DNA from 3 places in the Bacillus sp. N12A5 genome. Region 2 is predicted to be linked to each of the others. Evidence: riboswitches for the same ligand, from Rfam matches in the RefSeq annotation. Region 2 holds a riboswitch; each other region holds the start of a gene.
What was found. Region 2 has a riboswitch for S-adenosylmethionine ahead of MOC09_RS18590 (5-methyltetrahydropteroyltriglutamate--homocysteine S-methyltransferase). Riboswitches for the same ligand answer to the same signal wherever they lie in the genome.
Positions count from the first base shown of each region.

Region 1 (4,513 bases), on a different contig from region 2:
GATTGTAGTAGGCCGCTCGATTACAAAAGCGGCAGACCCAGTAAAAGCCTATGAAGCTGTCAGACTCGAATGGGAGGGAATCAAATCATGAAACAAATCATCGCAAAACATCTATTAGACATCCAAGCTGTATTTTTACGCCCGAACGAGCCATTTACATGGGCAAGCGGCATATTATCGCCAATCTACTGTGACAACCGCCTTACGCTATCTTTCCCGGAGGTCAGAAATGATGTCGCCTCAGGCATCAGCAAGCTGATCGAAGAGCATTTTCCTGAAGCTGAAATGATTGCGGGAACAGCAACTGCCGGTATTCCTCATGCTGCTCTGGCGGCTGACCGATTGAATCTTCCGATGTGTTATGTAAGGAGCAAGCCGAAAGCACACGGGAAAGGCAATCAGATTGAGGGGGCTGTTCAAGAAGGCCCAAAAACGGTCGTCATTGAAGACTTAATCTCAACAGGAGGCAGCGTGCTTGAAGCTGCGGCAGCTTTACAAGCGGCTGGCTGTGAAGTGCTTGGTGTCGTCTCGATCTTTACGTACGGGCTGCCTAAAGCACAGGAAGCGTTTGCGAAGGCGGAACTGCCATACTACTCATTAACTGATTATGATACTTTGACAGAGGTCGCCCTTGAAAACGGAAATATTCATTCGGACGATCTAGAAAAGCTTAAAACGTGGAAACAAAATCCCGAGTCAAAAGATTGGTTTAAAAAATAAAAAATAAATTTTAGTGATGTACAGGGGCGTTAAAGCCTTGCTGTACTTGAAAACAGGCCATCCGGCCTGTTTTTTTATTAATCCTATAAAAAAAGTCGGGTTGACTTATGTTAGAATTGTGCTAAAATTTACTACAAATCTAAAAACTTATCAAGAGCGGCTGAGGGACTGGACCTATGAAGCCCGGCAACCTGCACAGTGTGTAAGGTGCTACTTCCAGCAAAATGAATTCCATTTTGAAAGATAAGGGCGCCATGCAGTTCCTGTCTTTCTTTCCGCCGGATTGAAAGTTTTTTATTTTAAGAGGAAAAAAGGCTGTTTGCATAACACAGCCCGCATCACATTACAATTTGGAAAAGACAACCGGCAGAAAGCTACTGTTTGTTTGTCTCCGAAAGGAGGAAAGAAGAAATGTTAACGTACGATAATTGGGAAGAACCAACCATTACATTTCCGGAAGACGATCCTTATAAAGGAGCGCTGTCAGTTTTAAAGTGGGCATACGGCCATTACGGCAATCAGCTAGTTTATGCCTGCAGTTTCGGAATTGAAGGAATCGTTTTGATTGATTTAATTTATAAAGTGAAAAAAGACGCAGAGATTGTGTTTCTTGATACAGGACTTCATTTTAAAGAAACCTATGAAACGATTGAACGGGTAAAAGAGCGCTATCCGGGCCTTAACATCATCCTGAAAAAACCAGATCTGACCCTTGAGGAGCAAGCCGAAGAATACGGTGACAAACTGTGGGAAAGAGAACCGAATCAGTGCTGCTATCTGAGAAAGGTCGTTCCTTTAAGAGAGGCGCTTTCTGGACATCCGGCCTGGCTTTCCGGCCTGCGCCGCGATCAAGGGCCGAGCCGTGCCAATACGAATTTCTTAAACAAAGATGAAAAATTCAAATCAGTAAAAGTATGTCCGCTTATCCATTGGACTTGGAAAGACATTTGGAGATACACATCTCGTAATGAGCTGGACTACAATCCGCTTCATGACCAAGGATATCCAAGCATTGGCTGCGCGCCTTGCACGGCTCCTGCTTTTACTGCAGAGGATTTACGCTCAGGCAGATGGAATGGTATGGCGAAAACAGAATGCGGACTGCATGAATAAGGAGCTGCAAAATGGAACTAGCCGCTATTTTATTTAGCTTGTTTTTCGCAATGAATATTGGTGCAAGCGGCGCTGCGGCTTCGATGGGAGTTGCTTACGGCTCTGGAGCCATCAAAAAGAAAACCTACGCTTTGATCATATGTGCAGTTGGTGTGCTGGCCGGGGCGGTCATTGGCGGAGGCGAGGTTGTAAAAACCATCAGCTCCGGCATTATCCCCGAGCAGACGATTACACTGCCGATTGTTTGCATCATTATTGGAGCCGCTGCGCTGTCGCTCTTTACGGCTAATCTGCTCGGCATTCCTTTGTCGACAAGTGAAGTAACAGTCGGCGCGGTTGTCGGAGTGGGAGTGGCTTACAAAGTATTGTTTGTGAACAATCTTCTGGTCATTGTGGCGTTTTGGGTTTTTGTCCCGCTGTTTGCTTTCGGCTTTACCTATTTGGTTTCAAAGCTGTTTAGTTTTTTAAAGATTGAAATTAAGTCTGCTAAAAAGCAAAAAATCCTCGGCATTGTTTTGTTAGTTGCCGGATTTTTCGAAGCATTCTCTGCCGGCATGAATAACGTGGCCAATGCTGTTGGCCCGTTGGTAGCGGCGGGTGTGCTTGATGTCGCAAAGGGAACTTTGTACGGGGGAGCTTTTGTTGCTCTTGGCGCGCTGTTATTAGGCCGGCGTGTGTTAGAAACAAACGGAAAGAAAATCACGAGATTCTCAAAAGGGGAAGGCATTCTCTTATCCGGTACAGGAGCGGGTCTGGTGATCATCAGTTCAGTATTTGGGATGCCGGTGCCCTTGGCGCAAGTCACGTCATCGTCTATTATCGGAATAGGCATGGCCAAAAACGGTCCGAACGTGTTCCATAAACAGGTTGTTCAAACGATGCTGAAGGTATGGATTGTATCGCCGTTTTTATCTTTATCGATTTCTTATCTGCTTGTATCATTGTTTTTAAAAGCGGATTATTATTCAATCTTTATCATGGTAAGCGTGCTTTTAGCGGCGGGCGGTGCGGTCAGCCTGACGAAGGCCATACGTAAAGAGAGACGCTCTGTCCACGAACAAGGCGGGGGAATCTGATCATTAATCTGAGTAATTTTATATGTTAAATAGGAGGAGATGGATAGTATGAGCTTAGCACCACACGGAGGAACATTAGTAAGCAGAGTAGATGAATCGTATAATGTAAGCAGTATTCAAAAAGAAATCGAACTTGATTTGATTTCTTTTGCAGATTTAGAATTAATCGGAATCGGTGCGTACAGCCCAATCGAAGGTTTCTTTAATGAAAAAGATTACGTATCTGTTGTCGAAAACATGCGTCTTTCTTCCGGTGTTGTCTGGTCTCTTCCGATCACGCTTCCGGTGAACGCGCAAAAAGCAGCGGAACTGTCAGTCGGTGAAACGGTCAAGCTGACGTATGAAGGAGAAACATACGGTGTTATCCAAATTGAAGACCTGTATGTGCCTGACAAACAAAAAGAGGCTGTTAATGTGTATAAAACGGATGATCAGGAACACCCGGGTGTTAAAAAGCTGTTCAGCCGCGGCGATACATATGTCGGCGGACCGATCACATTGATTAAAAAAGCTTCAAAACAGTTCCCAGAGTTTACGTTCGAACCGGCGGAAACAAGACGCCAGTTTGCGGAAAAAGGCTGGGAAACCATTGTCGGTTTCCAAACAAGAAACCCTGTTCACAGAGCGCATGAATATATTCAAAAAACTGCTCTTGAAACAGTAGACGGCTTGTTTTTGAACCCGCTGGTAGGCGAAACAAAATCTGATGACATTCCAGCTGATGTTCGCATGGAAAGCTACCAGGTGCTTCTTAACAATTATTACCCGAAAGAGCGCGTATTTCTCGGTGTCTTCTTAGCGGCGATGCGTTATGCAGGGCCGAGAGAAGCAATTTTCCACGCGCTTGTCAGAAAGAACTACGGCTGCACGCATTTCATCGTCGGCCGCGATCACGCAGGTGTAGGTGACTATTACGGAACATACGAGGCACAGGAGCTTTTTGATACTTTTAAACCTGAAGAACTCGGCATTACACCGCTGAAATTCGAGCACAGTTTCTTCTGTGAAAAATGCGGAAATATGGGAACAGCGAAAACTTGCCCTCATGGCCGAGAGCATCACGTCATTTTATCAGGCACGAAGGTAAGAGGCATGCTGAGAGACGGTGTGCTGCCTCCTGCAGAATTCAGCCGCGCAGAGGTCGTAGAAGTGTTAATCAGAGGGATGAAGAAAAAAGAAGAAGCAGGTGTATCTTAAGGGGGACTGGCAGTGACAAATCGTGATATCGTATGGCATGAAGCCTCTATTACAAAAGAAGAATATCAGAAAAAAAACAAGCACAAAAGCTCCATTCTCTGGCTGACAGGATTAAGCGGTTCGGGCAAATCAACCATTGCCAATGCCGCTGCGAGAGAATTGTTTGAGCAGGGCTATCAGGTGATTGTGCTGGACGGGGATAATATCCGTCACGGCTTAAATAAAGACCTTGGGTTTTCTGATGAAGACCGAAAGGAAAACATCCGCCGAATCGGAGAGGTGGCAAAGCTTTTTGTTCAGCAGGGCACAATTGTCATTACTGCTTTTATCTCACCTTTCCGCGAGGACAGAGAACAGGTACGCCAGCTTGTAGAAGCAGGCGAATTCCATGAGGTATACATTAAATG
Region 1 covers NZ_JALAMR010000003.1:354,164-358,676, reverse strand. Annotated here, with positions in the region: gene pyrF (orotidine-5'-phosphate decarboxylase) at 1-91, shown strand, start outside; gene pyrE (orotate phosphoribosyltransferase) at 88-720, shown strand; SAM riboswitch class I at 865-970, shown strand; gene MOC09_RS05030 (phosphoadenylyl-sulfate reductase) at 1,132-1,833, shown strand; gene cysP (sulfate permease) at 1,845-2,909, shown strand; gene sat (sulfate adenylyltransferase) at 2,958-4,106, shown strand; gene cysC (adenylyl-sulfate kinase) at 4,119-4,513, shown strand, end outside.
Region 1: linked by a shared signal. The riboswitch ahead of MOC09_RS05030 (phosphoadenylyl-sulfate reductase) and the one ahead of MOC09_RS18590 (5-methyltetrahydropteroyltriglutamate--homocysteine S-methyltransferase) in region 2 are both predicted to bind S-adenosylmethionine.

Region 2 (4,513 bases):
GCTCAACAAACACATCTTGCAGGACAAAAAACAGAACAACAGCGCAAAGCTCCTTTCCGTGCCGATCATGTCGGCAGTTTATTGCGCTCTGCTCCGGTGAAAGAAGCCCGGCAGAAAAAAGCGGCCGGCGAGATCACAGCGGAACAGCTGCGTGATGTCGAAAACCAAGAAATCACCCGCATTGTGGAAAAACAAAAAGAAATCGGCCTTGATGTGGTAACAGACGGGGAATTCCGCCGTTCATGGTGGCATTATGATTTTCTGGAAGGGCTCGACGGCGTGGAACCATTCATTCCGGCTGAAGGGATTCAGTTCCATCATGCCAAAACAAAAGCACGCAGCATCAAGGTGACGGGAAAACTCGATTTTACGAGCCACCCAGCACTTGCCGATTATCAATTTTTACATAAGATTGCCGGCGGGGCGACACCCAAGCTGACGATTCCGAGCCCGAATATGCTGTTTTTCGGTGAAAAGGCTGATAAGGGGATTTATGATGACCAAGAGGAATACTTTCATGACCTGGCCCAAGCGTACAAAAAAGCAATCAAAGCCTTCTATGACGCTGGCTGCCGTTATCTTCAGCTTGATGATACGTCATGGTCTCTCTTCTTTGAAGAAAAAGGCAGAGAGGTTGTCCGGGCGCTCGGCGGCGATCCAGAAACATTGCCTGCCTTGTTTGCCAAAACGATTAACGATGCAGTGGCAGACCGGCCTGATGATTTAGCAATCACGATGCACATTTGCCGCGGCAACTTCCGTTCAACTTGGGCGGCATCTGGGGGCTATGACGCTGTTGCAGAAACGATTTTGGACGGCTTAAACCTGGACGGCTTGTTCTTGGAATACGATGATGACCGCTCTGGAAACTTTGATCCGCTCCGTTATGTGAAACGCAAAGATCTGCAAATCGTGCTCGGCTTGATCACATCAAAATACGGCGAGCTCGAAAATCCTGACGATGTGAAACGCCGAATCAATGAAGCGGCGCGCTTTGTCAGCTTGGATCAGCTGTGCCTCAGCCCGCAGTGCGGTTTCGCCTCTACAGAAGAAGGAAACCTTTTGACAGAGGAGCAGCAATGGGCAAAGCTTCGCCATGTCATCGACATCGCCAACGATGTGTGGAGATAATCTATCATTGACAGAAACAGAAAATGTGTGAATAATAGATACTATCAGAAAATTTCATAAAAAGGTTTTCCTTATCAAGAGAGGTGGAGGGACTGGCCCTGCGATACCCGGCAACCGCTGTTTAACAGAATGGTGCTAAATCCTTTAGAGCAATAATTGCTCTTGAAGATAAGGTTGAGATTGTCACACAAGCTCTTCCTTATCCAAAGGAAGAGCTTTTTTATACTCGAATGGAAAGAAGGAATGGACAACATGTCACAACAAACAACACCCGCAGAACAACAATCACTTCAAAGAAAAAAACCGCCGTTTCGCGCGGATCAAGTCGGGAGCCTGCTGAGATCTGAGCCCGTCAAAAAAGCACGGCTGCAAAAAGCGGCTGGCGAAATTACGGCTGAACAGCTCCGCCAAATTGAAGACGATGAAATCACCCGCATTGTGGAGAAACAAAAGGAAACCGGCCTGAACGTCGTGACTGACGGTGAATTCCGCAGAGCGTGGTGGCATTTTGATTTCTTAGAAAATCTGGATGGCGTTGAGCCGTTCACTCCTGAGCACGGCATTCAATTCCATAATGTGCAGACTAAAGCACGCGGCATCAAAGTCACAGGTGATATCGACTTTTCAACTCACCCAATGCTTGAAGATTACTCATTTCTCCACAGCATTGCCGGTGATGCGACGCCAAAGATGACGATCCCAAGCCCGAATATGCTGTTTTTCCGCGGCAAGCTAGAAAAGGCTTCCTATAAAAATGACTATCACCTTTTCCAGCACGATGTATCCAAAGCATATAAAAAGGCGATTCAAGCGTTTTACGACAGAGGCTGCCGCTACCTCCAGCTTGATGATACGGCATGGGCTGTTTTCTTATCTGAAAAAGGCTTAAAACAAATCGAAGCGTTTGGAACAACGCCTGACGAGCTTCGCCAGCTATTTGCGAAATCCATTAACGACGCGATTGCTGACCGTCCGGATGACTTGACGGTAACCATGCATATTTGCCGCGGCAACTTCCAGTCCACTTGGACAGCTGAAGGCGGCTATGACGCAGCAGCCGAAACTATTTTTGACGGCTTGAACCTGGACGGGCTTTTCTTAGAGTATGATGATTCACGCTCAGGCGGATTTGAGCCGCTCCGGTATGTGAAGCGCTCTGACCTTCAGCTTGTCCTTGGTTTAGTGACATCTAAATTTGGTAAGCTTGAACATCCGGACGATGTGAAACGCCGTATTGAAGAAGCATCCCGTTATGTGAGCTTAGACCAGCTTTGCCTCAGCCCTCAATGCGGATTCGCTTCCACTGAGGAAGGCAACAAGCTGACTGAAGAACAGCAATGGGCGAAGCTTCGCCACGTGGTTGAGATCGCTAACGATGTGTGGAAATAAGCAAAGAAAAAACACACTTGATTCCCTAACGGAGCAAGTGTGTTTTTTCTATCATTGTGCAGTGTAGCCCCCATCAAGGACGACAGCCTGCCCAGTGACGCCCTTCGCCTTCTCGCTTGCCAAAAACACGGCATAATCCGCAATTTCCTTGACGGAAAGCAGTCGCTTTTGCGGCACAAGCGGAAAAATGACTTGTTCAAGTACAGAGTCGTAAGGGACATTTCTCGTTTTCGATAGATCGCTAAGCTGATTGCGTACAAGCTGGGTATCGACATAACCCGGGCAGAGCGCATTGACTGTAATGCCGTGGGGCGCGCCTTCCAGCGCCCCGACTTTTGTGAGTCCAATGACGCCGTGCTTGGCGCTATTGTAAGCGGATTTCCCTGCAAAGCCAACTAATCCATTAACAGACGCGATATTAATGATTCTGCCAAACTGCTGTTTTTTCATGATCGGAAAAACATGCTTCATTGCGATGAAGGGCGCCGTCAGCATGACCTTGATCAGCTGTTCAAAGGTTTCTGTCGGAAACTCTTCAATCGGGGCGACGTGCTGAATACCGGCATTGTTCACCAAAATATCCAAGCGCCCGTACCGTTTTTGGATGGCGTTCACCGTGTCAGCGACTTGCGCTTCCTTTGTCACATCACACGGGATGGCCACCGCGTCAAATCCTTCATCTGCAAGCTTGGAGACTGCCTTTTCGCACGCTTTCTGATGGAGATCTGAAATGATGACGCTGGCGCCTTCACGGGCGAATTCCCTCGCGATTTCGAATCCGATTCCGCCGGCTGCCCCTGTTACCAAGGCGACTTGTTCGTTCATGTCAAACACCTTCCCATTAAGAATTTTGTTTGAGCACAGACTGGCTTACCGCGAAATCAGCTTCTGTTTTTTCATAAACCTCTTCAATGGTGACACCTTCCTGAAGCTCCGTCAGCGTCATGCGGCCGTTAACAAAATCAAACACTGCCAAATCCGTAATCAGCCTGTGCACGACTTGCTGGCCTGTCAGCGGAAGCGAGCATGTTTTTCTCACCTTTGACTCGCCATGTTTATTGACATGCTCCATGATGACAACGATCCGTTTCGCACCGTTGACGAGATCCATGGCGCCCCCCATCCCTTTTACCATTTTGCCGGGGATCATCCAATTGGCCAAATCACCCTGCTCCGAAACCTCCATGCCGCCGAGAATAGCCAGATCGATATGCCCGCCTCGTATCATTGCGAATGATTCAGCACTGTCAAAATAGGAAGCGCCCGTCACTTCAGTGATCGTTTCCTTCCCAGCATTGATCAAATCCGCGTCTTCCGTTCCTTCCAGAGGATAGGGGCCGATCCCGAGCAATCCGTTTTCTGACTGAAGCATGACGTGAACGCCATCGGGGATCTCATTTGCGACAAGCGTCGGCATTCCAATCCCAAGATTCACATTCATGCCATCCTTGATTTCTTGTACAGCGCGTTTAACCATTCGTTTTCTCGCTTCCTTCATTTCGCTTCACCCTTTCCCGCCGCTTGCCGAACTGTTCGTTTTTCAATCCGTTTTTCTTGGCTCGCGCCACGCACCACATGCTGTACATAAATTCCCGGTGTATGGATGTGATCTGGATCGAGCTCTCCTGCGTCCACGATTTCTTCCGCCTCGGCAATCGTAATCTTGCCTGCCATCGCAGCAACGGGATTGAAATTTCTCGCCGTTTTCCGAAAAATCAAATTCCCCATGGTGTCCGCTTTCCACGCTTTAACGATCGCCACATCGCCAGTAATGCCTCGCTCCAGTACATACGTCCGGCCGCCGAACGTTTTATGCTCTTTTCCCTCGGCTATGGAGGTGCCGACGCCTGTCGCCGTATAAAATCCCGGTATGCCCGCGCCGCCTGCACGAATTCTCTCAGCGAGTGTTCCTTGGGGTACAAGCTCGACCTCAAGCTCTCCGCTTAAAAACTGCCGCTCAAAAATTTTATTTTCACCGACATAGGATGCGATC
Region 2 covers NZ_JALAMR010000021.1:45,332-49,844, forward strand. Annotated here, with positions in the region: gene MOC09_RS18585 (5-methyltetrahydropteroyltriglutamate--homocysteine S-methyltransferase) at 1-1,131, shown strand, start outside; SAM riboswitch class I at 1,200-1,306, shown strand; gene MOC09_RS18590 (5-methyltetrahydropteroyltriglutamate--homocysteine S-methyltransferase) at 1,384-2,520, shown strand; gene MOC09_RS18595 (3-hydroxybutyrate dehydrogenase) at 2,572-3,345, opposite strand; gene MOC09_RS18600 (CoA transferase subunit B) at 3,362-4,018, opposite strand; gene MOC09_RS18605 (CoA transferase subunit A) at 4,015-4,513, opposite strand, start outside.

Region 3 (4,513 bases), on a different contig from region 2:
GCTGTTTTAGGTTTAATTTGGACGCTAATTAAAAAAGAAATGTCACAATATGAAAAGTGGCGTTTGCAATAAATATAAAAAGCCCCGTTTTGATAAACGGGGCTTTTCCTGCTTATTGATTCACGCTGTCTTTTTCATAAATCGGAACCCAGCCTTCAATTGTGACAAAGATCCTCACCGCAACCACTTTGCGGTCCTCCTGAAGTGTGAAATAATGGCGGATATTCTCAGGCACTGAGATTAAATCTCCGGGGTTTAAACGGACATCAAAAAACGTGCCGTCTTTGCCTTGAATGACAAAAATGCCGTGTCCGCTTACGATAAAACGGACCTCATCGTCTGTATGGTGATGCTCTCTTTTAAAGTTCTCAAGCAGTTCATCAAGTTTTGGATTGCTGTCTGACAATGAAATAACATCCTGTGCTTTATAGCCGCGGCGGGCTGAGATATCTTTAATTTCAGTTTCAAAGGTATCAAGAATTTGCTGTTTTTCTTCTTCGGTCAGATCATATTTCTCAGAGAGCTGTTCCGGAAGCTTCGCAATATCCCACTGCTCATAAATAACCTCTTGACTATCTAGAAAGCTTGCTACTTCCTCTTGATTTTCAATCGTTGTATTCGCCTCATCATGAATTCGAATAGTTGCCATTTAAGTTCCTCCTTTTATTTAACCAGCTGATGCTGGAGTGTTTTCAATTTCAAATGGTAGCTGAACAAAAATTCATATGCTTCAAGCACTCTTTTTGCTTCAAATGCCGTTCTCCCCCAAGCGGTAATACCGTGATTTCGGATCAGAACAGCTCCTGAATCTTCTGAAACCTCTTCGGCAAACAGTGCCGCGAGCGTCGGAATATGAGCCGGATTTTCAATGATCGGAATGGTCACTTCTGCATTCTCTTCCCACAGGCCGAGCGCTTTTATAATTTCCTGGCCTCTGAAGGTGATTTTCTTTCGGTCTCCATATAGCTCTGAGATCACATTATTGTTTACCGTGTGGACGTGCAGGCAGCATCCGGCATTTGTTTTATTGTACAAGTGTGTATGTAAGAGCGTTTCCGCTGACGGTTTCAAAGAATGTCCGTTTTCGGCAGGCTCTCCATTTTGATCCACCAGCAGAAAATCTTCATCCGTTTCTTTTCGTTTATCTTTTCCGCTTGCAGTTACGAGAAATGTTAAAGGCTCATCAGAAACCTTAATAGACAGATTGCCGCTAGTCGCCGGAAACCAATCTCGTTCAGCCAATTCCCGTTTTACTTTAGCGAGCTCTTGCCAGCGCTTTTGTTTTGCAGCCATTTCTGTACCTCCGTGACGTTCTCAATATCTTTTCTAATCTCATTAAAATCCTGATACGGGAGATGATTCAGGTGATGCTCCCGGCATTCGTTTAATAAATAATCCCTTGCAAAACAAAGATCCGACAGCTTTGCCGCCTCTACATCCGTAACCGAATCACCGATCATGATGATATATTGGTTCGGTTCAGAAAGCTCTTGTATCACCGACGGCTTGCAGCACCCGCATTGATTGCTGCACGTCCCCTTGCATGAATGAGGCCAGTCAATATGAATATAGTCTTTGTCAAAGGAAGCATGGTTGCAATAAATGCGGTCTTTCTCCACAATGCCTTCAAGCAATGGATATACAAAAAAGTCCATGCCTCCGCTTACGACATAAAACGGAATCTCATTCTCCTTGACAAACGCTACGAATTCCCGAAAGCCTTCCCTGATTTTTGCATCTTGCAATACAAATCTTGTAATCTCGTCTTTTAAACGGCTTGGCAAAAGGCCGAACATCTGTCCGACACCTTCCTTAATGGACAGCGTTTTGGACAGCACGCCGTCTTTTAATGCCGTCCACTCCGGCGGAGCGAATGTTTTCATGATGCTTATAATGTTGTCATTCATCGTAATGGTTCCGTCAAAATCGCAAATAATTAAAGGCTTTCGAGTCATCATACCGCTTCAACCTTTCCCCATTTCTCTAGCGCAAGCTTCAGATCCTTGCAATGTTCGGCTTTTTCATCAATCGGCTGGGCTTCTAAGACTGCATCAATAATGGCTCTGAACGCTTTGCCTCCGCCTTGGGCGCCGTTCGGATGACCGTGTATGCCTCCCCCGGCGTTAATAATATGATCTATGCCGAAGTCCCGCATGAGAAGCGGAACCATACCGGGATGAATGCCTGCGGACGGAACAGCAAATGTTTGGTTAAAAGCATCCTCTCTTACACATTCTTCATGAATCGCCAGCGCATCCTCTTTTGGAAGCGCAACCGAACCGTACGGAGACGGAAAGAGACTGAAGTCAGCACCGCAATACCGGTTTAATTTTCCTAGCAATAGAGCGTGAGAAAAGCCGTAAAACGGCGAGGATGTAAATGCCCCGCTGACCGCTGGGTGCGCCATAATCGGGATTGAGATCTGAGGATCTTCCGCAAGGCTCTGCATGACGTCCAAGCCGTAAGCGAAGACATTAAACAAAAGCGCATCCGCTCCCAATTCGGCGGCGCGTCTCGCTTTATCTTTCAGATCAGCCGTACGTCCAGTCAAATTCACAGCATACAGCGTTTTATGTCCGGTTTGCTCATACGTTTCTCTCAATATTTGCTTTCCCTCTGTAATTCTTGTTTCAAAAGGCGCCAGACCTGTCTCAAAGAAAATTTCATCATCCTTAATCAAGTCAACTCCGCCAAGGGCCTGCTGTCTGAGCTGTTCTTTAATATCACTCAGGTCTCTTCCGATAACCCCTTTAAAAATGCTCATTAACAGCGGCCTCTCAAACTCCCCAAGCAGCTTCCGAATGCCGTATATGCCAAACTTCGGCCCTGGCAGCGTGCGTTTAAACGCTTCAGAGAAGTGAAGATCGATTAATTTAATTTTTCCGTCCAGCGACAGCTTGCCAAACACTGTTGTCAGCAAAGCCGGGATATCCTGAGAGAAATTGATTTCAGGATAGGCAATTGTGATCACTGCTTGATTTGTTCCCTCTCTCTCCTCAACCTTTATTACCCGCCCCTTGTGCTTTTGCAATTGCTCCTGTTTTACCAGAGGCAGATCAGTCCAGGAGCCTACTGTCAATCCTGTTGCGATCTGTTCTGCTTTTTTCTCTGTATCGGATCCCGGTTCTGTCAGGAGATATGTTGCTAATAACTCACTCATGCCAGAGCTCCTTTCATTTTCGTCCATATAAAAAACCTCTTCAAACTGCAATCGCGTCTAAAGAGGTTTCGTTTCACGTCCGAATCTTATCTCTCAGCCGCTAGCTGCAAGAATTAGCACCGTGCTTTATAAGTCGGTTGCCGGGCTTCATCGGGCTCGTCCCTCTGCCTGCTCTTGATAAGAAAATATAGATTTTATAAATTATTTTGAATTATCCCACCGTTATAAGATCTTGTCAATGCTTTTTTGGGTAAACAGGTTCAGTTTCCCAATTCGATAAGCCGCTTCCTTGAGTCTTTCTTCACTTGTCAGCAGTCCGACTCTGACGTAGCCCTCGCCATATTCACCGAAGCCGTTTCCAGCGGCAACCGCTACATTCGCTTTTTCCAGCAAAAGATCTGAGAACTGCTCAGAAGTATAGCCTTCAGGCACAGGCAGCCATGCAAAAAATGAACCCGCCGGAGCTGTTACATCCCAGCCGATTTCCCGGCATGCTGCAATCCAAGCGCTTCGCCTGCTCTCATAACGGGCATTTTGCTCCGCCACACACGTTTGATCAGCTAACAGTGCCGCCGCTGCAGCCTCCTGAGTCGCTCTGAAAAGACTGACAAACATATGGTCTTGATAAAGATTGATCGCTTCAATGACAGAAGCGTTTCCGACAGCAAAGCCGACCCGCCACCCTGCCATATTATATGTTTTTGACAGCGTATATATTTCAATTCCGATATCCTTCGCACCTTCAGCCTGCAAAAAACTTAAAGGCTTGCAGCCGTCAAATCCTACAGCGCCATAAGCAAAATCGTGAACGACACAGATCCTGTTTTCTTTCGCAAAACGCACGGTTTCTTCAAAAAAATCAGAAGTAGCAACTGCTCCAGTCGGATTATTCGGATAATTTAAATACATCAGTTTCGCCTGATCCCTCACTTCAGCGCCGATGCTGCTGTAATCAGGAAGAAACGCCCTGTCCTCTACGAGCGGCATCCTCTCCATCTTCGCTTTCGCGAGTGTGACACCTGACCAGTAATCAGGATAGCCGGGATCCGGCACTAAAATCGTATCACCGGGATTCAATAAGCATTGCGGGAGCTCGACAAGACCGGCTTTACCGCCGAATAAAACAGCGACTTCAGTTTCAGGGTCAAGATCAATGCCGTATTCTCTTTTATAAAATGCTGCCGCTGCTGACTTCAGTCTGTATGAGCCGCGAAAAGACGAATATTTATGATTTTCAGGATCAGCAACGGCTCGTTTCATTTCCTCGACGATATGTCCCGGAGTCGGCTGATCCGGATTTCCCTGTCCGAGATTGATGACGTCGTGTCCTTCTGCGAGCTTTCGGTTCACTTT
Region 3 covers NZ_JALAMR010000002.1:387,088-391,600, reverse strand. Annotated here, with positions in the region: gene MOC09_RS02425 (YkvA family protein) at 1-72, shown strand, start outside; gene mtnD (acireductone dioxygenase) at 113-649, opposite strand; gene MOC09_RS02415 (methylthioribulose 1-phosphate dehydratase) at 664-1,293, opposite strand; gene mtnX (2-hydroxy-3-keto-5-methylthiopentenyl-1-phosphate phosphatase) at 1,251-1,958, opposite strand; gene mtnW (2,3-diketo-5-methylthiopentyl-1-phosphate enolase) at 1,955-3,160, opposite strand; SAM riboswitch class I at 3,244-3,344, opposite strand; gene mtnE (methionine-glutamine aminotransferase) at 3,383-4,513, opposite strand, start outside.
Region 3: linked by a shared signal. The riboswitch ahead of mtnW (2,3-diketo-5-methylthiopentyl-1-phosphate enolase) and the one ahead of MOC09_RS18590 (5-methyltetrahydropteroyltriglutamate--homocysteine S-methyltransferase) in region 2 are both predicted to bind S-adenosylmethionine.